One region of the Pseudoalteromonas shioyasakiensis genome, then DNA from elsewhere that is predicted to be linked to it. Evidence: predicted binding sites of a transcription regulator. Region 1 holds the regulator's gene; the other holds the start of a gene.
What was found. Region 1 encodes NrdR, which represses ribonucleotide reductase genes. Its sites were predicted from a motif close to AAACACNANATNTNGTGTTT; they were not measured.
Positions count from the first base shown of each region.

Region 2: the regulator NrdR is predicted to act here: its motif matches at 4,078-4,097, upstream of nrdA (class 1a ribonucleoside-diphosphate reductase subunit alpha).

Region 1 is NZ_CP077770.1:2,949,760-2,961,732, reverse strand. It holds gene glyA (serine hydroxymethyltransferase) at 1-1,045, shown strand, start outside; gene nrdR (transcriptional regulator NrdR) at 1,154-1,603, shown strand; gene ribD (bifunctional diaminohydroxyphosphoribosylaminopyrimidine deaminase/5-amino-6-(5-phosphoribosylamino)uracil reductase RibD) at 1,606-2,745, shown strand; gene KQP93_RS13775 (riboflavin synthase) at 2,750-3,403, shown strand; gene ribBA (bifunctional 3,4-dihydroxy-2-butanone-4-phosphate synthase/GTP cyclohydrolase II) at 3,446-4,561, shown strand; gene ribH (6,7-dimethyl-8-ribityllumazine synthase) at 4,667-5,131, shown strand; gene nusB (transcription antitermination factor NusB) at 5,147-5,557, shown strand; gene thiL (thiamine-phosphate kinase) at 5,602-6,576, shown strand; gene KQP93_RS13750 (phosphatidylglycerophosphatase A family protein) at 6,573-7,058, shown strand; gene KQP93_RS13745 (ligand-binding sensor domain-containing diguanylate cyclase) at 7,092-10,178, shown strand; gene dxs (1-deoxy-D-xylulose-5-phosphate synthase) at 10,239-11,973, opposite strand, start outside.
Region 2 is NZ_CP077770.1:1,785,990-1,797,962, forward strand. It holds gene KQP93_RS08245 (YaeQ family protein) at 1-220, shown strand, start outside; gene yfaE (class I ribonucleotide reductase maintenance protein YfaE) at 217-489, opposite strand; gene nrdB (class Ia ribonucleoside-diphosphate reductase subunit beta) at 489-1,619, opposite strand; gene nrdA (class 1a ribonucleoside-diphosphate reductase subunit alpha) at 1,690-3,975, opposite strand; gene KQP93_RS08265 (HAD family hydrolase) at 4,367-5,041, opposite strand; gene ubiG (bifunctional 2-polyprenyl-6-hydroxyphenol methylase/3-demethylubiquinol 3-O-methyltransferase UbiG) at 5,041-5,751, opposite strand; gene gyrA (DNA topoisomerase (ATP-hydrolyzing) subunit A) at 5,928-8,624, shown strand; gene serC (3-phosphoserine/phosphohydroxythreonine transaminase) at 8,694-9,782, shown strand; gene aroA (3-phosphoshikimate 1-carboxyvinyltransferase) at 9,785-11,065, shown strand; gene cmk ((d)CMP kinase) at 11,170-11,883, shown strand.

The DNA.
Region 1 (11,973 bases):
TGACGTTGTTGAGCAACTAGCAATTGACCGTGCAAACGAATTATTCGGCACAGATTACGCTAACGTTCAACCACATGCGGGTTCACAGGCAAACGCAGCTGTTTTCCAAGCACTTCTTCAGCCGCACGATACAGTACTAGGTATGAGCTTAGCTCATGGTGGTCACTTAACTCACGGTTCACACGTTAACTTTTCTGGTAAAACGTACAATGCAATTCAATACGGCCTAAACGACGAAACAGGCGAAATTGATTACGCTCAAGTTGAAGCACTTGCATTAGAGCACAAGCCAAAAATGATCATCGCTGGTTTCTCTGCATACTCAGGCGTTGTTGACTGGGCTAAATTCCGTGAAATCGCTGATAAAGTTGGCGCATACTTATTCGTAGATATGGCTCACGTTGCTGGCCTTATCGCAGCGGGTGTATACCCTAGCCCAATCCCTCATGCACACGTTGTTTCAACAACAACACACAAAACATTAGCAGGCCCTCGTGGCGGCCTAATCGTTTCTGCATGTGGTGATGAAGAGATCTATAAAAAGCTAAACAGTGCTGTTTTCCCTGGCGGTCAAGGTGGTCCTTTATGCCACATCATTGCTGCTAAAGCGGTTGCTTTCAAAGAAGCATTACAACCAGAATTCAAAGCGTACCAAGCACAAGTTGTTAAGAACGCTCAAGCGATGGTTGAAGTACTGCAAGAGCGTGGCTACAAAGTTGTTTCTGGTAAAACAGACAACCATTTATTCCTTCTTGACCTAATCGACAAAGATATCACAGGTAAAGATGCTGACGCTGCTCTAGGTAACGCTAACATCACTGTTAATAAAAACTCAGTACCAAACGACCCACGTTCACCGTTCGTAACGTCTGGTCTTCGTATTGGTTCTCCGGCTATTACTCGCCGTGGTTTCAAAGAAGCTGAGTCAAAAGAGCTTGCTGGCTGGATCTGTGACGTACTAGACAACATCAACGATGAGTCTGTACAAGCAGAAGTAAAAGAGAAAGTTAAAGCTATCTGTAAAAAATTACCAGTTTACGCTTAATTACTGGTTAAACCGTAATTAAGATAACAATAGCGTTGTTTTTTGCTATTATAAAGGCCGCTTACTAAGCGGCTTTTTTTTGTTTTTTATAAACGGAAGTTGAACCCTATGCATTGCCCTTTTTGCACCGCAAAAGATACTAAAGTAATTGATTCTCGACTTGTTGGCGGTGGTCACCAAGTGAGACGTCGACGTGAATGTAACGAATGCCATGAGCGCTTTACCACCTTTGAAGGCGCTGAACTTGTGATGCCAAGAGTCATCAAGCAAGATGGTAGCCGCGAACCATTCAATGAAGACAAGTTACTGAATGGCTTGCATCGCGCTTTAGAGAAGCGCCCAGTCAGCACTGAGCAGGTCGACGAAGTCGTTAATATCATTAAATCTCAACTTCGTGCTACGGGTGAGCGTGAAATCTCTAGCCATTTAATTGGTGAGTGCATCATGGAGTCACTGAAGAAACTCGACAAAGTAGCCTATGTGCGCTTTGCATCGGTTTATCGTTCATTTGAAGATATTCGCGAGTTTGGTGAAGAAATCGCTCGTTTAGGTGATTAATCATGTCGTTTACAGAGCTTGATACTGCTTACATGGCGCGTGCCATTGAGCTTGCTAAGCAAGGCCGTTTTACCACGACGCCAAACCCGAATGTTGGCTGTGTTTTGGTTAAAAATGGCGAAATAGTCGGTGAAGGGTTTCATCAATTAGCTGGGCAGGGGCATGCTGAAGTGAATGCCTTGGCTGTAGCTGGCGACAACGCGAAAGGCGCCACTGCATATGTGACTTTAGAGCCTTGTAGTCATTATGGACGCACTCCACCTTGTGCCGAAGGTTTAAAAGCTGCAGGTGTAAGCAAAGTGATTGCTGCTATGGTTGACCCAAACCCTGCGGTGAGTGGTCGTGGCCTACAGATTTTAGCTGACGCAGGTATTAGCGTGGCATCTAGTTTACTTGAACAACAAGCGCGCGATTTAAATAAAGGTTTTTTAAAGCGTATGGAGTCTGGATTGCCATATGTAACTTGTAAAATGGCATGTAGTTTAGATGGTAAAACCGCGCTAAATAACGGCCAAAGTAAATGGATAACAGGCCCCAAAGCGCGCCAAGATGTGCAAGCATTTCGTGCGCAAAGCTGTGCTATCTTAACCGGTGCAGACACCGTTATTACTGATAATGCCAAACTTAATGTCCGTGTTGATGAGTTGCCATTTACCATGCCAACCTCGTTGCCTTTGCGCCAACCAACCCGAATCATTATTGACTCACAAAACAGGTTAACGCCTGACCTTGCGTTATTCAGCATCGAGAGCCCGGTGATAATTTTTACCACTTCGCTTGATAATCACACCAAGTGGCCTCACTTTGTTAAACACGAAGTGGTGCCAACAAATAACAATAAAGTTGATTTATCGGCGGTTTTAAGGCGTCTTGCTGAACTACAATTTAATCATATTTGGCTCGAAGCAGGTGCAACCCTTGCTGGCGTGTTTGCTGAGCAAGATTTAATTGACGAATACATTGTTTATATTGCCCCAAAGTTAATAGGTGATATGGGCAAAAGCTTACTAAACTTTGCAGAAGTTACCATGATGAGTGATATCACTGAACTGACCTTTACTGATACAGTGATGATTGGCGACGATATTCGCTTAACAGCGATAAAAGCAAAGCAAGCCACAGACATTGAAAATAAAGAGTAGCACTATGTTTACTGGAATTATTGAAGCAACAGGTAAAATTGTTGAACTAACACAAAAGCAAGGTGATCTAGCTATTCGTATTCAAAGCCCTAATTTGGATATGAAAGACGTCAAGCTCGGTGACAGTATTGCCACCAATGGTGTGTGTTTAACGGTTGTCGCTAAACATAGCGATGGTTTTAGTGCTGACTTATCAAACGAAACAATCAGCTTAACTGGGTTTGCACATTATAAAAAAGGTCAAACAGTTAACCTCGAAAAAGCCATGCAACCGGTTTCTCGTTTAGGTGGCCACTTAGTGTCAGGCCATGTTGATGGTATTGCGACTGTCGAAAGTATTAGCCCCAATGCTCGTGCAACCGAGTACTGGTTAAGCACAGACAATGATTTAATGAAGTACATTCCGTACAAAGGTTCGGTGTGTATTGATGGCATTAGCTTAACCGTCAACGAGGTTGAGCAAAATCGCTTTAAGCTGACGATTGTTCCGCATACAGCAGAGCAAACAACGATTGCAGAATTTCAGGTGGGGACTCAGGTGAACTTAGAAGTTGACCAGATTGCTCGCTATTTAGAGCGCCTAATTAAAGGGGCTGAACAACCTTCCCGTTCAGACATATCAATGAGCTTGCTAGCACAAGCTGGCTTTATTAAATAAGCACAGATACGTCACTATTAATCATACTCTCATGGGCACATTATGAATTTACACAGCGCACAAGAAATTATCGATGACATTAAAGCCGGTAAAATGGTTATTTTAATGGACGATGAAGACCGAGAAAATGAAGGCGATTTAATCATCGCAGCAGAGCATATCAGTGCTGATGCCATCAATTTTATGGCAACACACGGCCGTGGTTTAATTTGTTTAACAATGACACAAGAGCGTTGTCAGCAGTTAGAATTACCACTTATGGTGAAAAATAACGGTGCTGCTTTTTCAACTAACTTCACTATGTCGATTGAAGCGGCGAAAGGTGTAACTACAGGTATTTCAGCGGCTGACCGTGCACGTACCGTTCAAGCTGCAATTGCTAAAGGTGCCGTACCGAGCGACATCGTTCAGCCTGGGCATATTTTCCCAATTATGGCGCAGCCTGGTGGCGTGTTAACACGTGCAGGTCATACTGAAGCAGGTTGTGATTTAGCGCGTTTAGCGGGTCTTGAGGCGTCATCTGTGATTGTTGAAATCTTAAACCCAGATGGCACCATGGCCCGTCGTCCAGATCTTGAAGTATTTGCTAAAGAGCATGACTTAAAGATTGGCACCATTGCAGATTTAATCGAATACCGAAACCTAAACGAAACCACCATTGAGCGCGTTGCTAAATGTAAACTGCCAACAGATCACGGTGAGTTTGATTTAGTGACCTACAAAGACACCATTGATGGTCAGCTTCACTATGTTTTACAAAAAGGTGAAGTATCGAAAGACGAACCACCGTTAGTACGTGTTCACTTACAAAGCACCTTTAACGATATTCTATTATCAGATAGAAGTGCTGATCGTAGCTGGGGCTTATCAGATGCTATGGCTTATATCGCTGAGCACAACGGTGTGCTGGTTATCTTGGGTAAACAAGAGTCAACAGAAGACCTAGAAGCAACCGTTAAAGCCTTTGCCGCTGAAGATGCTGGCGAAAATGTCAGTCATCGTAAATTCCAAGGTACATCGCGTACTGTGGGTGTGGGCTCGCAGATTTTGGCTGATTTAGGTATTGAAAAGATGCGCTTAATGAGCCGTCCTAAGAAGTACCATGCGTTATCTGGTTTCCACTTAGAAGTGGTTGACTACGTTGAGCCTCGCTCTTAATTAGGGAAAACAGATTTACTAGGCTACTTTTATATTTTTGTGGTATTATGCGCCGTAATTTTTGCGCAATCGCAACCGCTTAAACTTATTTTTTAGGGTTATTAAATGAAAATTATTGAAGGTAACAAATACGCACCGGGCAAAAAATTTGCCATTGTCATTTCTCGCTTTAATGACTTTATTGGTAGCAGCCTATTAGCAGGTGCTGTTGATGAGCTTAAGCGCACAGGTGGCGTATCTGAAGACGACATTACCGTTGTTTACGTACCAGGTGCCGTTGAATTACCTTTAGCAGCGAAACGCGTTGCAGCAAAGAAAGAACACGATGCAATCATCGCTTTAGGCGTAGTGATCAGAGGTGGTACACCACACTTTGATTTAGTCGCTGGCGAATCAAACAAAGGTCTTGCGCAAGTATCTCTTGAGTATGATATCCCGGTTGCATTTGGCGTATTAACCACTGAAAGCATTGAGCAAGCAATTGAGCGCGCAGGTACCAAAATGGGTAACAAAGGCGGCGAAGCTGCTTTAGGTGCGCTTGAAATGGTTAATGTGTTAGACAAAATTTAAGTTTAAGGAATCTCTGTGAAACCAGCAGCAAGACGTAAAGCACGTATCTTAGCACTTCAAGCCGTATACTCTTGGCAGTTAAGCGGTAACCCAATTGCTGATATTGAACAGCAAATGTTAATTGAAAATGATGTGACTAAGATCGACGTCGAATATTTCAAAGACCTAGCACGCGGTGTTGTTGTTAACTGTAAGCAATTAGATGAAATCGTTGCACCACATTTAGCACGCCCAGCTGATGAGTTAGACATGGTCGAAAAAGCAATTTTACGTCTGTCTGGCTATGAGCTGAAATTCCGTGAAGACGTACCTTACAAAGTGGCAATCAATGAAGGCATTGAGCTTGCTAAGATGTTTGGTGCTGAAGACAGCCATAAGTTTGTCAACGGTGTACTTGATAAAGCAGTGAAAGAACTGCGTAAGTAAGTAACCCCGTAAAGGAGAGCCGGCTTGGGCCGGCTTTTTTGTGTATGAAGGAATTTGAACTAATCAATCGTTACTTTAAGGGGCGAGGCATTATTCGCCGTGATGTGAACCTAGGTATTGGTGACGATTGTGCCTTAGTAACTGTGCCTGAAAACTGTCAATTGGCGGTAACAACAGACACCTTAGTTGCGGGCGTACACTTTTTTGATGACATCTCTGCGCGTGCCCTTGGGCATCGAGCGTTAGCTGTTAACTTAAGTGATCTTGCGGCAATGGGCGCTGAACCTACGTGGATTTCGGTAGGCCTAACTTTGCCTGAAGCAAATATAGAGTGGCTTGAAGAGTTCACTGAAGGCATGCATGAAATTGCAGAGTACTTCAATGTGCAAATCATTGGTGGTGATACCACTCAAGGCCCTTTAACTATTACGATTTGTGCTAAAGGCATCGTGCCTGAAGGCAAAGCACTGCGCCGTAGCGGTGCTAAAGTTGGCGATTGGATTTATGTAACTGGTCCATTAGGTGATGCTGGTGTAGCCATTGAAGCCCGTAAACAAGGCCTCGATATCGCCCCTGAACACTTAAGCTATTTAAATAATCGCTTTGATTATCCGACACCACGTGTTGCAGCTGGTCAGGTTCTGCGAGGCGCTGCCTCTGCAGCAATTGATATTTCCGATGGCTTATTAGCTGACTTGGGCCATATTTTAGCGCTATCGCAAGTTAGTGCGGTGATCAATGTTGATAAAGTGCCTGTTTCTGATGCATTAAATTCGTCTATTCCACGTGCAGAGCAATTTGACTACATCTTAAATTATGGTGACGACTACGAGTTGCTGTTTACTGTGCCAGAAAGCAATAAAAGCATGGTTGATATGAAACTGCGCCAATATGGTGTTGAAGCAAGTTGTGTGGGTCAAATTAAAAGTGGCGAAGGTGAGATTGAGCTATTACTTGATGGTGAGCAATTTAATTATCAAGGTAAGGGCTTTCAGCATTTTACGAAGGAGCCGGTTTGAGCAGTAACCGATTATTCAATTTAAAACGCCCACACCAATTTTTTGGTTTGGGTTTTGGCTTAGGGCTTGCCCCTAAAGCACCTGGCACCTTTGGTACCTTTGCTGCCTTGCCATTTATTTTCACCACGATGTACTTTCCGCTGTGGTTACAGATTGTGTTTGCCATCGTGATCAGCGTGTTTGGTATTTGGGCGTGTGGTAAAACAGCAGATGACTTAGGGGTACATGATCATCCAGCCATTGTTTGGGATGAAGTTGCTGGTTATTATATCACCATGATTGGTGCTGCACTGAGTTGGCAGTCACTGTTGGTTGGTTTTTTATTGTTCCGCTTTTTTGATATCGCTAAACCAGGCCCTATCCGAATTCTAGATAGACGTTTACACGGTGGCTTGGGCATCATGGCTGATGATATTTTAGCAGGTATATTTTCATTAATTTGTGTTCAAGCCTTGTTTAAAGCAGGCTATTTGCCTTTTTAAACGATGAGTTAAGTGTTACTTGGTGGCAAGTATATGATGCGATTTCTAGTTGTCTGTTTGTTGATGCTTTGCAGCACGCCTGCGTTTGCATCTATTACTGACTATGTCGTCAAACAGTGGAACATCCAAAATGGCTTGCCATCGCAATCTTTAAAAAGCATTGCTCAAGATGAGCAAGGTTATATGTGGCTGGGTACTCAGTTTGGCTTAAGCCGCTTTGATGGTAACACCTTCACTAACTTCAATACGCAAAACAGCGATTTCCTACCAAGTAATGGTATTAATAAGCTCTTAGTTGATAGTACTGGGTTACTTTGGGTTGGTACCAAAAATGGCTTGGTAACACTTGATCCTAAAACCATGATGTCGCAAACCTTTAACGTTAAAGGTCCGGTTCGCGATATTCTTGAAGACTCCAAAGGCAGTATTTGGATTGCAGCGAATGGCCTTTATTACGTTGCTCGAAATCAAGTCACACTCAATCAAAACTCAGCTTTAATTGTGCCGGTATCTAATGCCACTGCAATTACGCAAATTGTGGGTTCAGTGAGCCAAATGGCGTTGTCGCCAGAAGGCATTTGGCTGGTCAATGAGCGTCATTTATTGCGTTTAACCAATACCTCTTCTGACTTTGCAAAGTTACGATTAGAGCTCACTGCCAAAGTTTCATTACCTGAGCGTTTAGCGCAAACCATTATTCATGACATGGCTTGGCTTGAAGGAAACTTATACCTTGCCTCAGAGCTTGGTGCTTACTTTCTTGATTTAGATGACGAGCTGCGTCCATTCCCACTGCCAAATGCCAGTAATTCTGCCGTTTATAAGTTTATGAGCGACTCTGATGGGGCGCTCTGGATTTCGACCTATGGCCGACTGTTATTTCGTGATAACTCAGGGGATTGGCAATGGGTTGAGCCAAGCCAGCTCGATCAAAGCATTTGGTTTGCTGATATTTTCCGTGACAATCAAAATAACATTTGGCTGGCAAGCTTCAGTGAAGGTTTATGGCTTGCTCATGAAGGGCGCATTGAACGTCACTCCGCTATTTCAAATATGACCGAAGCGGTGATGGCGATTAGCCAAGCACCTGATGGCAAATTATGGGTGGCTAACCGCAGCGGTGTTGGCTACTTCGATTACAACAAGAATTTTGTAAATCAAATTCCGAGTAACCAGTTTGGTCGAGCAGCAGTGCACGACTTACAATTTGATGGTGACCGTTTATACATCGCAACAGGCCGCGGTGTGTTTTATTACGAAAACCAAAACTTATACACGGTGCCGGGGCGAGCACTACGCGATAACCCAGTATTCGCAATTAGCCGTTCTAGCAAAGGCGGTTTTTGGCTCGGTACTGGCCGTGGTATGTATCGCTTAAGCTACGGTGGTTTAACACCTTTTGCATACAATGCCTTCTTAAGCAGTAAATTTATTACCTATGTTCATGATGAGCAAAACTTTGGCTTAATTGGCACGAGTAAAGGGGCTTATTACTTTACCGACCGCGGTATTGAAAAAATTGGCGACCAAACTAGCTTAGAAAGTGCTTACGTTACCAGTATTTTGAATATTGAAGGGGTGGGGATATTAATTGGCTCACTTAACGATGGTTTATTTTATCGCAGTACCAAGGGCCAGTGGCGTCAGTTAGATGCGACCGATGGTCTGCCGTATGGTTCTATTTTTAGTCTTGTTTACGATAAGCAATTAAAACGTATCTGGGTCAGTACCATGAAAGGTGTATACCGCATGCCGGTAGAGCAGTTTGGTACTGATATTGAGAGCTTAAAAGTCGAACAAGTGATCTCATCGTTTGACCGTCAACTTGATGGTAAAGCCAGTCAGTGTTGTGCTGGCCTTGGCCATGATGCTGTAGCAGACACCGGTAACTCTATTTGGTATCCAAGCCTACAAGGTGTGGTAGAAATCCCAAAGAGCGTTGAGCTTTTTGGTGTTCAAGCTCTTAAGCCTCGTATTGAAAGTTTGATCACGCCACTTCGTCATTTAAGTACCGCAACTTTAGGCAGTAAGCCAGAGCTACATATTGATGAACGCGATGTAACGTTAAAATACACTGCGATTGATTATTATGCCCCTTCAAGTATCGAGTTCCGTTACCGTTTAAGTGGCTTAGACAGTGACTGGCGTTATGCCAATACTCGTCGTGAGGCAATCTATACCAACTTACCGCCGGGTTCGTTTTTATTCCAACTTGAAGCAAAGCGCCGTGGTGAAGATTGGCAAAAAGCACGTCGTACTGAGTACAGTTTTGTAGTGCCGCGTCGTTTTGATGAGACTATTTATTTTAGACTCTTGATCACCAGTAGCTTTATTTTACTTTTCTACCTTGTATTTTGGGTATTTAGAGCGCAAGAGAAACGTAAGCAATTAGCCCTTGAAAGCTTAGTAACAGAACGTACCGTAGAGCTTCGAGAAGCCAACGATAAGCTTAATCAAGTGAATTCACAGCTTAAGCTAGTAAGTCACTCAGATGAGCTTACAGGCCTACGTAGTCGCCGCTTCTTGTTTGATCAGCTCCCTAAAGATATCGAACACTTCCAGCGTAACTCGCAGTCATTGCAAGCGCAGGGTAAGTCGCTAGTGCTATTGATAATTAACTTTGATAACTTCAGTCGCATTAATGATGCATATGGCCCGCTTGCTGGTGATAGCTGTTTACAGCAAATGGCGACTTTACTAAATAGTCGAACTCAAGGTTCTGACTATGTTGCACGCTGGAGTGGCGATGAGTTTTTACTCTTACTACGTGATTTCAAACGCACAGCAATAGACAATTATGTGGCCGATTTATGTGAAGCAATTGCAGCAAACCCATTTAGATTACCGAATGGAGAATCGACCACGATTACCGCGTCGGTTGGCTGGTCTTTCTATCCATTACCTTTATTAGGTGGCCAAGTTATTGGCTGGGAAACCTCAGTTAACCTTGCTGATATCGCCCTGCATCAAGTTAAAAAGCGCGGTGGCGATGGCGTTGCTAACATTACCTTTGACGAGCAATTAGATGCCTTTGAGTTCGAGCAAAGCCACAATGTTGATCAGCAGCTCAGTGCACTACAAGCTAATGGTTTAGCCGATATTAAAATTTGGATGCGCTAGCGTTTCTATTGGTATTAAAAAAGGAGCCTTAAGGCTCCTTTTTAGTGAATGCTGTTTGGCTTAAGCCATGAACTCTTTGATGCTAGTTAAGATACCATTAGCATCTAAGCCCATTTCGGCGTGCATTTCGTCTTGTGTGCCATGCTTAATGAATTCATCTGGAATACCTAAGTTTAAGATAGTCACATCGGCTTTGATTGCAGCTAAGTATTCATTTACAGCAGAACCTGCACCGCCAGCAATGGCGTTGTCTTCTAGGGTAACAATGACATCATGGCTGCCAAGTAACTCACTAATAGCATCAGTATCAAGAGGCTTAATAAAGCGCATATCAATGACTGTTGCGTTAAGCTCATCAGCAGCTACTTTAGCGTTCTCTAACAGCGTACCAAACGACAAAATTGCCACTTTATTACCTTGTTTGATACTACGCGCTTTACCAATTTCAATCGCGCTCATTGTTGATTCAACCTCACAATTGCCGGCACTACCACGCGGGTAACGAACAGCGACAGGTTGATTGCATTGATAGCCAGTGTAAAGCATTTGGCGGCACTCGTTAGTGTCGCTAGGTGCCATGATAACCATGTTAGGAATACAGCGCATAAAGCTTAAGTCATAGGCGCCTTGGTGAGTTTCACCATCAGCGCCAACAATACCAGCACGGTCAATAGCAAATAAAACTGGTAAGTTTTGTAATGCTACATCGTGGATAAGTTGGTCGAACGCACGTTGTAAAAAGCTTGAATAAATAGCAACAACAGGCTTCAACCCTTCACAAGCAAGGCCAGCTGCAAGCGTTACAGCATGTTGCTCAGCAATTGCTACATCAAAGTATTGCGCTGGGTACTCTTTAGAAAAGCGTACCATGCCAGAACCCTCACGCATCGCAGGGGTTATTGCCATTAGCTTGTCGTCTTGAGCTGCCATATCGCATAACCAGTCACCAAACACATTTGAGAATGTGGCAGCGTCAGGTTTAGATTTTGGTAATTTTGACATGCTAGGATCAAATTTTGGTACGCCGTGGTAACCAATTGGATCTGCTTCGGCAGGCTTATAACCTTTACCTTTTTGCGTTTTAATATGTAGTAATTGCGGGCCTTTAAGGTTACGCATATTACGTAAGGTATCAACCATCATATTAACATCATGACCATCAATTGGGCCGATGTAATTAAGGCCTAACTCTTCAAAGAAAGTGCCCGGAATGACCATACCTTTTAAGTGTTCTTCCATTCGGCTGGCAAGCTCTTTCACTGGCGGTAAACCAGAAAGAAGCTTTTTACTGCCTTCACGAATATTGGTGTAGAAGCTGCCAGATAAAATGCGGGCAAAGTGATTGTTTAGTGCACCTACGTTTTCTGAAATCGACATTTCATTATCGTTTAAGATAATTAACACGTTAGGGTTAACATCACCCATGTGATTCATCGCTTCAAATGCCATACCTGCTGTGATCGCACCATCGCCAATAACAGCAACAGTTTTACGATCTTTACCTTCTTTTTCTGCTGCAATGGCCATACCTAGGGCTGCCGAAATAGAAGTGCTCGAATGGCCAACACTGAAAGTATCGTAAGGGCTTTCATCACGGAATGGAAAAGGGTGCAAACCGTCTTTTTGACGAATAGTATGCATTTGGTCACGACGACCCGTTAAGATTTTGTGCGGGTATGCTTGATGACCCACATCCCATACTAAACGATCTTCAGGAGTGTTATAAACATAATGCAGCGCAACGGTTAGCTCAACAGTGCCTAAACCTGATGCTAGATGACCACTACTTTGCGAA
Region 2 (11,973 bases), 1.2 Mb from region 1:
GGTCGTGACAACCTTAAATAACGATTGGCTTAAAGAAAATGAACACCAATTAGAGCTTATCAATAATGGTCATTTAATTGCGTTTGATGACAACTTCATTGACCAGTTAGCGAGTCATCTCACTAAAAATCTACAGTGGGATGTTACGATTGATCAGCAAATGGTGAGTGTGTCAGATAAAGAAAACTTCTACCAAACGAGCGAGCTTGTTTGGCATTAAAGCTCAATTTTTACCTTACCATTTGGTTTACTACAACACAGTAATACTTCGCCAGTTCTAACGAACGCAAGTGGTTCTTGATTGTAGCTCACATCACCTTCAACTAACTTTGCGCGGCATGCGCCACAATAACCTTCACGGCATTGGTAGGGGACATCTATTTTGTTTTGTTCTAGGCATTCAAGGAGAGATGAACAGCCAGAATCAAATTCTAAATTCTGGCTGTCTGTTCCTGCAAGGATAACCTCTGCAGTGGTGTTTTCGCTCATTACAGGTCGAAGTCACCAAAGTCAGATGCATCAACTTGAGAGTCAATTTGACCAACAAGGTAAGAGCTGATTTCAGCTTCTTGTGGGGCAACTTGAACGTTGTCTGATACTAACCAAGAGTTGATCCACGGAATAGGGTTACTTTTACTCTCGAACTGTGCAGGTAGGCCTACCGCAGTCATACGTGCATTAGTAATGTATTCAACGTATTGGCATAAGATATCTTTGTTAAGACCAATCATAGAGCCATCTTTGAACAGGTATTCTGCCCAATCTTTTTCTTGTTCAGCTGCTTCAACAAACATCTGAATTGCTTCTTCGCGACATTGTGCTGCAACGATTGCCATTTCTGGGTCGTCTTTACCTTCTTGCATAATGTTCAAAATGTGCTGTGTGCCAGATAAGTGTAGCGCTTCATCACGGGCGATTAGCTTGATGATTTTTGCATTACCTTCCATTAATTCACGCTCAGCGAAAGCAAATGAACAAGCAAAGCTTACATAGAAACGAATTGCTTCTAGGATGTTAACCGACATCATTGCTAAGTAAAGTTGCTTTTTAAGGTCAAATAAGCTGACTTTAACTTCTTCACCGTTGATCACATGTTTACCTTCACCATACAGGTTGTAAACAGAAATCATATTGATTAAATCATCGTAGTACTTAGTTACCGCATCAGCACGCTCACTGATTTTTTCGTTGCTTACGATATCGTCAAAGATAAGCTCAGGAGATTGCGTAACGTTACGAATAATGTGCGTGTATGAACGGCTGTGAATGGTTTCACTGAACGCCCATGTTTCAATCCAAGTTTCTAACTCAGGAATAGACACAATAGGTAGTAACGCAACGTTAGGTGAACGACCTTGCACACTATCAAGTAGCGTTTGATATTTTAAGTTACTTAAAAAGATGTGCTTTTCGTGCTCTGGTAACGCTTGGAAGTCAAGACGGTCTTTACTTACATCAACTTCTTCAGGACGCCAAAAGAACGAAAGTTGCTTTTCGATTAGCTTCTCGAAGATAGGGTACTTTTGTTGGTCGTAACGTGACACGTTTACCGTTTGGCCGAAAAACATCGGTTCTTGTAATTGGTTATTATGATTTCGGCTAAAAGTTGTATATGACATAGTGATTTCTCAAAAAACAGTCAGGGCAAAGCGGGCAAATGAGCCCGCTTTTGTTATGTTATTAATTTAATTAGATTTTACAAGCGCCGCCTGCACAACCGTCATCTTCTACCTCTGGTGTTAACTCATCTTGAGAGTCTGATGCACCATCACGTGTGTTGTGATAGTACAGGGTTTTAACACCAAGTTTGTACGCAGTCAGTAGGTCTTTTAAGAGCACCTTCATAGGTACTTTACCGCCTTCGTACTTAGATGGATCATAGTTAGTGTTTGCAGAGATCGTTTGGTCAACGAATTTTTGCATAATACCAACCAGTTGTAGATAACCATCGTTTGAAGGAATATCCCACAGTAGCTCATAGTTATCTTTCAGATTTTCATAATCTGGCACTACTTGCTTTAAGATACCATCTTTACTTGCTTTAACGCTGATATGACCACGTGGTGGTTCAATACCATTTGTTGCGTTAGAGATTTGCGATGATGTCTCTGAAGGCATAAGGGCAGATAGCGTAGAGTTACGCATACCGTGCTCTTTAATGCTTTCGCGTAATGAATCCCAATCTAAATGAAGAGGCTCATCACAGAACTGATCTAGGTCACGTTTGTAAGTATCTGTTGGCATAATGCCTTGAGAATACGTTGTCTCGTTAAATTTAGGACACGCACCACGTTCTTTAGCTAACTCATTTGATGCTTTCATTAGATAATATTGAATTGCTTCAAATGTCTTGTGAGTTAGGGCATTTGCGCTGCCATCTGAATAGCGCTTACCATTTTTCGCTAAGTAATACGCGTAGTTAATAACACCAATACCTAGCGTACGACGACCCATAGTCGCGTTTTTAGCCGCAGGAACAGGGTAGTCTTGGAAATCAAGTAAGTTATCAAGGGCACGTACTGCAAGTTCAGCAAGCTCTTCTAATTCGTCAAGTGACTCAATTGCACCTAAGTTAAACGCCGACAGCGTACAAAGTGCAATTTCACCTTCTTCATCCATTACATTGCTAAGTGGCTTAGTTGGTAATGCAATTTCTAAACATAAGTTAGATTGGCGAATTGGTGCCACAGTCGAGATGAACGGGCTGTGCGTATTACAGTGGTCAACGTTTTGTAAGTAGATACGGCCTGTGCTGGCACGCTCTTGTGCAAACATTGAGAATAACTCAATCGCCTTAATACGTTTTTTGCGAATTGACTCGTCTTGCTCGTATTTGATGTATAGCTCATCAAACTTCGCTTGATCTTCAAAGAAGGCATCGTATAGACCCGGTACATCTGATGGGCTAAATAATGTGATGTAATCGTCTTTGATTAAACGGCTATACATTAATTTGTTGAACTGCACACCGTAGTCAAGGTGACGTACACGGTTGTCTTCAACACCACGGTTGTTTTTAAGAACAAGTAGGTTTTCAACTTCTAAGTGCCAAAGTGGGTAGAACAACGTTGCTGCGCCGCCACGAACACCACCTTGTGAACAGCTCTTAACAGCAGTTTGGAAGTGTTTATAAAAAGGAATACAACCTGTGTGGTACGCTTCGCCGTTACGAATTGGGCTACCAAGGGCACGGATGCGACCGGCATTAATACCAATACCCGCACGTTGCGAAACATATTTAACAATCGCAGACGATGTCGCATTAATAGAATCTAGGCTATCACCACATTCAATAAGTACACATGAGCTGAACTGACGTGTAGGGGTACGTACACCTGCCATGATAGGTGTAGGTAATGAAATTTTGAATGTAGAAACTGCATCATAAAAACGCTTGATGTAATCAAGGCGTGTCTCTTTTGGATAATCAGAGAATAAGCTTGCAGCAACTAAGATATATAAAAACTGTGCACTTTCGTAGATTTCACCAGTAACACGGTTTTGAACTAAATACTTACCTTCAAGTTGCTTTACAGCAGCGTAGCTGAAGTTTAAGTCACGGTTGTGATCGATATAAGCATCTAACTCATCAATTTCTTGCTCGGTATAATCAACAAGTAGGTGTTGATCATAACGCTTGTCTTCAACTAACTTCGTGATGTGATCGTATAAGCGTGGTGGCTCAAATTGACCGTAGGCTTTTTTACGTAAATGGAATACAGCTAAGCGAGCAGCTAGGTATTGGTAATCAGGCGTATCTTTAGAGATCTGATCAGCTGCAGCTTTGATGATTGTTTCATGAATGTCATCGGTACGAATGCCGTCATAAAATTGAATATGTGACTTTAATTCAACTTGTGAGACAGACACATTATCAAGACCTTCTGCGGCCCAAGCGATCACGCGATGGATCTTATCTAGATCAAGTGACTCTTTACGGCCGTCACGTTTGCTTACAGATAGCTGTTGGTTCATAGTTTTGCCTGTATTCCTTGGGAAGTTTTAGTTGTAAGACAAAGGTATTCTTAATGTAATTATTATTATGCAACACCAAAAGAAACTAATTGAATAACATTTAGCCACAATATCTGGTGTTGTTTAAATTGTAGATCACAAGATAGTGTGGTCTGGGTTGTTTTGCAAGGGATAGAATTGCCCCAATTTGTGGATAACTATTGGATAAGCGCATTGTGTTAGTAACCATTAACCTTTGAACATTCATAGACGACGAAATTTGTAGAAATCAACAAAAGATCCAGAAAATTTACCGTTTTGAAAAATAAATTTTGACTGATTTTTTTATCATCAATGAATGCTCAAAAGTAAACCAAATCACAATATATGGTGTTTTAATTTTTAAATAGCACTATATATGGTTAAAGCCGTCAATTGGTGTTTGCCAATTGAAATCCGCTTGCCAGCCAAGTGCAGCGTCCACACTCGGTATGTAACCCCATAACGCTGTTGCGCTATACATGTTGGCTGCTTTTGCAGCTTGAATATCACGCTCAGCATCACCGATATACAAACAACGGCTCGGATCAACCTCTAAGATCTCAGCGGTGTGTAACAGTGGATCCGGTGATGGTTTTGACACAGCTAATGTATCGCCACTGACAACTGCCTTTGCATCACGCAAAGAGGGAATAGCTTGCACTAAGGGCTCAGTTAAAAAGCCTGGCTTATTAGTCATAATGCCCCACTTAATATTGTTTTGCTCAAGTGCAATTAAAAGCTGTTCGATGCCGTTGAAGCATTTACTGTGCACAGCAATATCTTCGGCGTAGTAGTCAAGAAGCTGTTGGCGCAAGGCGAGTTGTTCAAGTTCGGGCCATTTATCCCCAAACCCTACTTCTAATAATGCATTTGCACCGTTAGACGCAGCAGGGCGATAAATATGCTCAGCAACAGGCGCCACATTGGCATCTGCTAATACGCGGTTTAATGCACCACCTAAGTCATCCGCGGTATCGAGTAGTGTGCCATCTAAATCAAAGATAAACGCATCAAAATCGATAGAGGGTGTTTGCACACCACTCATTAGGCTAGTTTCTCAAAGTGCAGGATGTAATTAACACTTACATCATCATTTAAGTTGTACTGCTTAGAAAACGGGTTATAGTGAAGGCCGGTACTGGCGCGTACTTTTAATCCTGCTTCTTCTGCCCATGCAATAAGCTGCGCAGGTTTGATAAACTTTTTATGGTCATGCGTACCTTCAGGCACCATCTTCAAAAGCTTTTCAGCACCGACAATAGCAAACAAGTAGGCTTTTGGTGTTTTATTTAATGTTGAAAAGAACACATCTGCGCCTGGTTTAGCAAGTTCTGCTACAGCACGAATAATAGAAGCAGGGTCTGGAACATGCTCAAGCATTTCCATACAAGTTACAACATCAAAGCGAGCAGGGTGCTCAGCAGCGAATTGCTCTGCAGGTACTTTTATATAATCAACAGGCACGCCTGTTTCTAAACTATGTAACTTAGCAACGGTGAGTGGCTCTTGGCCCATATCGATGCCGGTTACTTTAGCGCCCATACGCGCCATACTTTCACTTAAGATGCCGCCACCACAGCCAACATCTAAGGTTTCCTTATCAAATAAGCCGCCTACTTTATCAGCGACAAAATCCAAACGCAGAGGATTTATTTCATGAAGGGGTTTGAACTCTCCGTCGCGGTCCCACCAACGTTCTGCGATGGCTTCAAACTTTGCAATTTCTGCATTATCTACATTTTGATGCTCGGTCATAAAAAACTTCCTCGTTAATCTGAGGCCATTATATAGGGGGAAATTAATAAATCGCAAAGATTTAGCGCCTGTAAATCTAAATAAATTGTGATAGCATGGTCTGGAAATAATAACTAAAGCTCTTAAGACGGCGGTTTGCCTCTTAATGAGTCAATACTGAAGGAATGTGAAATCAAATGACTGATCTCGCCAATGAAATTCTGCCAGTCAATATTGAAGATGAATTGAAAAACTCCTACCTTGATTACGCGATGAGTGTAATCGTAGGACGTGCATTGCCAGACGTACGTGATGGCTTAAAGCCAGTTCACCGCCGCGTTTTATTTGCAATGAACGAACTCAATAATGATTGGAATAAACCTTACAAGAAATCAGCACGTGTTGTTGGTGATGTAATCGGTAAGTACCACCCACATGGCGACAGCGCGGTATATGACACCATCGTTCGTATGGCGCAGCCTTTCTCATTACGCTACATGCTTGTTGACGGCCAAGGTAACTTTGGTTCTGTTGACGGTGACTCTGCGGCAGCAATGCGTTATACGGAAGTCCGTATGGCGAAAATGTCACATGAATTATTAGCTGATTTAGAAAAAGAAACGGTTGATTACGTACCGAACTATGATGGTACTGAGCAAATTCCTGACGTATTACCTACAAAAGTACCTAACTTATTAGTAAATGGTTCTTCGGGTATCGCGGTTGGTATGGCGACGAACATTCCACCTCATAACTTAACAGAAGTTATCAATGGTTGTTTAGCGCTTATTCAAAACCCTGATATGTCAATTGCTGACCTTATTGAATATATCCCAGGTCCAGATTTCCCGACTGCGGCGATTATCAATGGTAAAAAAGGCATTGAGCAAGCGTACTTAACCGGTCGTGGTAAAGTATATATCCGTGCTCGTGCTGAAATCGAAGTTGACGAAAAAACCGGTCGTGAAACAATCATCGTTCACGAAATCCCTTATCAAGTTAACAAAGCACGCCTTATCGAAAAGATTGCAGAGCTTGTTAAAGATAAGAAGATTGAAGGTATTAGCGCACTACGTGACGAATCAGATAAAGACGGTATGCGTATCGTTATCGAAATCAAACGTGGTGATGTTGGTGAAGTAATCTTAAACAACCTTTATGCACAAACTCAGTTACAAACTGTGTTTGGTATGAACATGGTTGCACTTGATAACAACCAACCTAAGTGTTTCAACTTAAAAGAAATGCTTGAAGCGTTTATCGTACACCGTCGTGAAGTTGTTACACGTCGTACTGTATTCGATTTACGTAAAGCCCGTGACCGTGCTCACACGCTTGAAGGCTTAGCGATTGCACTTGCGAATATCGACCCAATTATCGAACTTATTCGTAAATCACCAACACCAGCAGAAGCAAAAGCGGCACTAACAGCACGTTCTTGGGAACTAGGCACTGTTAAAGCAATGCTTGAAAAAGCAGGTGAAGATAACGTAGCACGTCCTGATTGGTTAGCGGCTGATTTAGGTATCCGTGACGGTCAGTACTATTTATCTGAGCAACAAGCACAAGCAATTCTAGACCTACGTTTACACAAACTAACAGGCCTTGAGCATGAGAAGATCTTAGACGAGTATCAAACACTCCTTGATCTAATTGCTGAGCTTTTACATATTCTTTCAAGCCCAGAGCGTTTAATGGAAGTTATCCGCGACGAGCTAGTAGAAATTAAAGAGCAATATGGTGACGAACGTCGTACTGAAATCAGTGCAGCTGCTCACGATATTAGCCTTGAAGACCTAATCAATGAAGAAGACGTTGTTGTAACGCTTTCTCACGAAGGTTACGTTAAGTATCAACCACTATCAGATTACGAAGCACAGCGTCGTGGTGGTAAAGGTAAATCAGCAACCAAGATGAAAGATGAAGACTTCATCGAACGTCTATTAGTTGCTAATACCCACGATACAATCCTATGTTTCTCAACAGCGGGTCGCTTATACTGGTTGAAAGTATATCAGTTACCATTAGCAAGCCGTGCAGCGCGTGGTAAGCCAATAGTTAACTTATTACCACTTGAAGCTGATGAGCGTATTACTGCTATCTTACCAGTACGTGAGTACGAAGAAGATAAATACATCTTCATGGCAACTGCATTTGGTACAGTTAAGAAAACACCACTTACAGCATATAGCCGTCAACGTGCGAGCGGTATCATCGCTGTTAACCTAAATGAAGGCGATAGCCTAATTGGTGTTGATATTACTGATGGCACGAATGAAATTATGCTATTCACTGATGCTGGTAAAGTTGTTCGCTTTAAAGAAGCTGAAGAGTCAGCAGTTGTTGATGAAAACGGTAACCCAGTTCTAGACGAAAATGGTAACCCAGAAATCCGCTTCAAAGGTGTACGTCCAATGGGTCGTACAGCAACAGGTGTTCGTGGTATTAAGATGGCTGACGACCAACGCGTTGTGTCGTTAATCGTACCTAAGTCAGATGGTGCAATCCTAACTGTGACAGAAAACGGTTACGGTAAGCGTACAGCACTTGAAGATTACCCATCGAAGAGCCGTGCAACACAAGGTGTTGTATCAATCAAAGTAAGCGAACGTAATGGCGCTGTGGTTGGTGCAGTACAAGTTGACGATAACGACGAAATCATGATTATCTCGAATCGCGGTACCTTAGTACGTACCCGTGTAAACGAGGTTTCTACGGTTGGTCGTAATACTCAAGGCGTTATTTTGATACGAACTATTGACGAAGAGCAAGTAGTTGGTTTACAACGTATCGAAGAAATCGAAGTTGATGAGCTAGAAGCCATCGAAGGCGAGGCCGTTGAAGTAGTCGATACCAATACTGAAGAAACGGGTGATAACCCACCTTCAGAATAACATTGATTTAAAAAGCGGCTCCGGCCGCTTTTTTTATCCGCACTATAATTACTGGAATGAGGCAAAGTAATGACTAAGTATAATTTTTGTGCAGGACCGGCAATGCTACCGCCGGCAGTTATGCAAAAAGCACAAAAAGAATTTATAGATTGGCAAGGTTTAGGTGTCTCTGTGATGGAAATTAGCCATCGCAGCAGCGACTTTTTAGCGCTTACCACTAAATGTGAAGCAAGCCTGCGTCGTTTAATGAATATAAGCGATGAGTTCGAAGTGTTATTTATGCACGGCGGTGGCCGTGGTCAATTCAGTGCTGTGCCACTGAACCTTCACCTTGATGATAAGCCAGCCGTGTACTGTGAAAACGGTGTGTGGTCTAAAGGGGCTACGTCAGAAGCGGCAAAATTCACTGCAGTTGAAAGCATCAATGTCCGTGATGATGAGCAGCAAAATGGCCAGTTCTCTATAAAACCAGCAAGCAGCTGGGAATTACCTGCTGATGCGTCTTACATTCACTATTGTCCGAATGAAACCGTAGATGGCATCGAAATTTTTGACGTGCCATCACACCCATCAGCACCGATTGTGGCTGATATGTCATCGACTATTTTATCGCGCGAGTTTGACGTAAATCAGTTTGATCTTATTTACGCTGGCGCACAAAAGAATATCGGCCCGTCTGGTTTATCGATTGTTATTATTCGCAAAACGCTTCTTGAGCGTGAAGGTCTTGCCAAGCCAGGTATTCTTGATTACGCCTTAGAAGCAAAACAAGGCAGCATGTATAACACACCACCGACATTTGCGTGGTACTTAGCTGCTGAAGTATTTGAATGGCTTGAAGCAAACGGCGGCGTTAAAGCGATGGAAGAACAAAACATCGCAAAAGCAGAACTTCTTTACAATTACATTGATAGCTCAGATTTTTACAGCAACAAAGTTGCTAAGCATTGCCGTTCGCGTATGAACGTACCGTTTTGGCTAAATGACGGATCACTGAATGATAAATTCATTACTCAATCAAAAGAAGCAGGCTTATTAGCCCTTGAAGGTCACCGTATCGTCGGTGGTATGCGCGCAAGCATTTATAATGCGATGCCACTTGAAGGTGTTCAAGCCTTGGTTAATTTTATGGAAAAATTCGCCAAGGAGAACAGCTAATTATGGAACAGCTTCGTCTTGAACCGATTACAAAGGTAAATGGTAGTGTGACACTACCAGGCTCAAAAAGCTTATCAAACCGTATCTTACTGCTTGCTGCTCTTGCAGAGGGCACAACGGTTGTTGAAAACCTACTAGATAGTGATGATATTCGTCACATGCTAGGTGCATTAAATCTTTTAGGCGTAAATGTATCGCTTAACGAAGATAAAACAGTGGCCACCGTAGAGGGTGTTGCAGGTAAATTTAAAACTCCGAGCGAGCCTTTATTTTTAGGTAATGCAGGGACAGCTTATCGTCCACTGACAGCGGTTTTAGCTGCTGTAGAAGGCGAGTATCAGCTGGTGGGCGAGCCTCGTATGGAAGAGCGCCCAATCGGCCATTTGGTTGATGCACTGCAAGCACTGGGTGGTGATGTTGAATACCTTAAGCATAAAGATTATCCACCACTTGCCATAAAAGGCGGCAAAATCAACGGTGGACAAGTTGCAATTGATGGCAGCATCTCTAGCCAGTTCTTAACAGCGTTACTAATGGCTGCACCATTATTTAATGGCGATACAGAAATCACCATCAAAGGCACGCTGGTATCAAAGCCTTACATTGATATTACCCTAGATGTAATGAAGCGCTTTGGCGTTACTGTAAGCCATGACAATTACGAAACGTTTTACGTTAAAGGCTGTCAGCAGTATCAAGCACTTGAGCGTATTATGGTCGAAGGTGATGCATCAAGCGCCTCTTATTTTGTTGCAGCAGCTGCAATAGCAGGTGGCGAAATTGAAATTAACGGGGTAGGTGCGGCATCTGTTCAAGGTGATATTGGTTTTGCCAAAGTGATGGAGCAAGTAGGCGCCAAAATCGATTGGTACGATGAAAAGCTGGTGGTTCGTAAAGGTGAGCTAAATGCGGTCGATATTGATGCCAATGCAATCCCTGATGCGGCAATGACACTCGCCACTGTTGCGCTTTTCGCAAAGGGTAAAACAGCAATTCGCAATATCTATAACTGGCGTGTAAAAGAAACAGATCGCTTATATGCCATGGCGACTGAGCTTCGTAAAGTTGGTGCAGAAGTGGTTGAAGGTGAAGATTTCATCGAAATTACACCGCCAGACACTTTTAACGATGTAGCGATAGATACCTATAACGATCACCGTATTGCCATGTGTTTTGCAATGGTTGCCGTTGGCGGAAAGCCGATAACCATTAACGATCCTAAGTGTACATACAAAACTTTTCCAACGTTTTTCAAAGTACTAGAGTCTGTCTCAAGTCAATAAAACAGAAGAAAATATAAAAAGTTACATTCTAAATGCGGATCTATTTCTAGAACTGGCGTATAATATCGCGGTTTTATTTTGGTGTGCATTGCAGGAGGTTATAAATGCAGGCGTTATCAATGCCCGTAATCACCATCGATGGCCCAAGTGGTTCAGGTAAAGGAACTGTTTGTCGCTTGTTAGCCGAGAAATTAGGTTGGGATGTATTAGACAGTGGAGCGATTTACCGTGTGCTGTCACTTGCAGCGCTTCATCATCAAATTGAATTAGATAATGAAGATGCGCTAGTTCCGCTAGCTGCAAACTTAGATGTACAGTTTTTGGTCGATAGCCAAACGCATACTTCTAAAATTGTCTTGGAAGGCGAAGACGTCACAACCACAATTCGTAACGAAGAAGTGGGTGCTGCGGCATCAAAGATTGCTGCATTACCACGGGTGAGAGAAGCATTATTACGTCGTCAACGTGCGTTTCGTACTGAGAGCGGCTTAATTGCCGATGGTCGTGACATGGGCACCGTTGTGTTCCCAGATGCACCATTGAAGATTTATTTAACCGCATCAGCTGAAGAGCGCGCTCGTCGTCGCTTTGCTGAGTTGAACGAACGCGGTCTTGATGTTACACTAAGTGGTCTACTTGAGGACATAAAAGCTCGCGATCACCGTGATATGACGCGTGAAGTTGCGCCGCTTGTTCCTGCAGAAGACGCTATTGAGCTCGATACTAGCGAGCTTAATGCAATGCAAGTGTTTGATAAAGTTGTAACTTTACTCGACGAAGCCGTACTTGCAGGAAAGCTTCCAAAAGCTAAAAAGTAATTTATTAAGGTGCCGGCAGGAAGCCAGTGCTATTTTAACAACCCCATGCAGCATGGTTGCTAATTGGTTATTTAATTATTTAGAGACGTA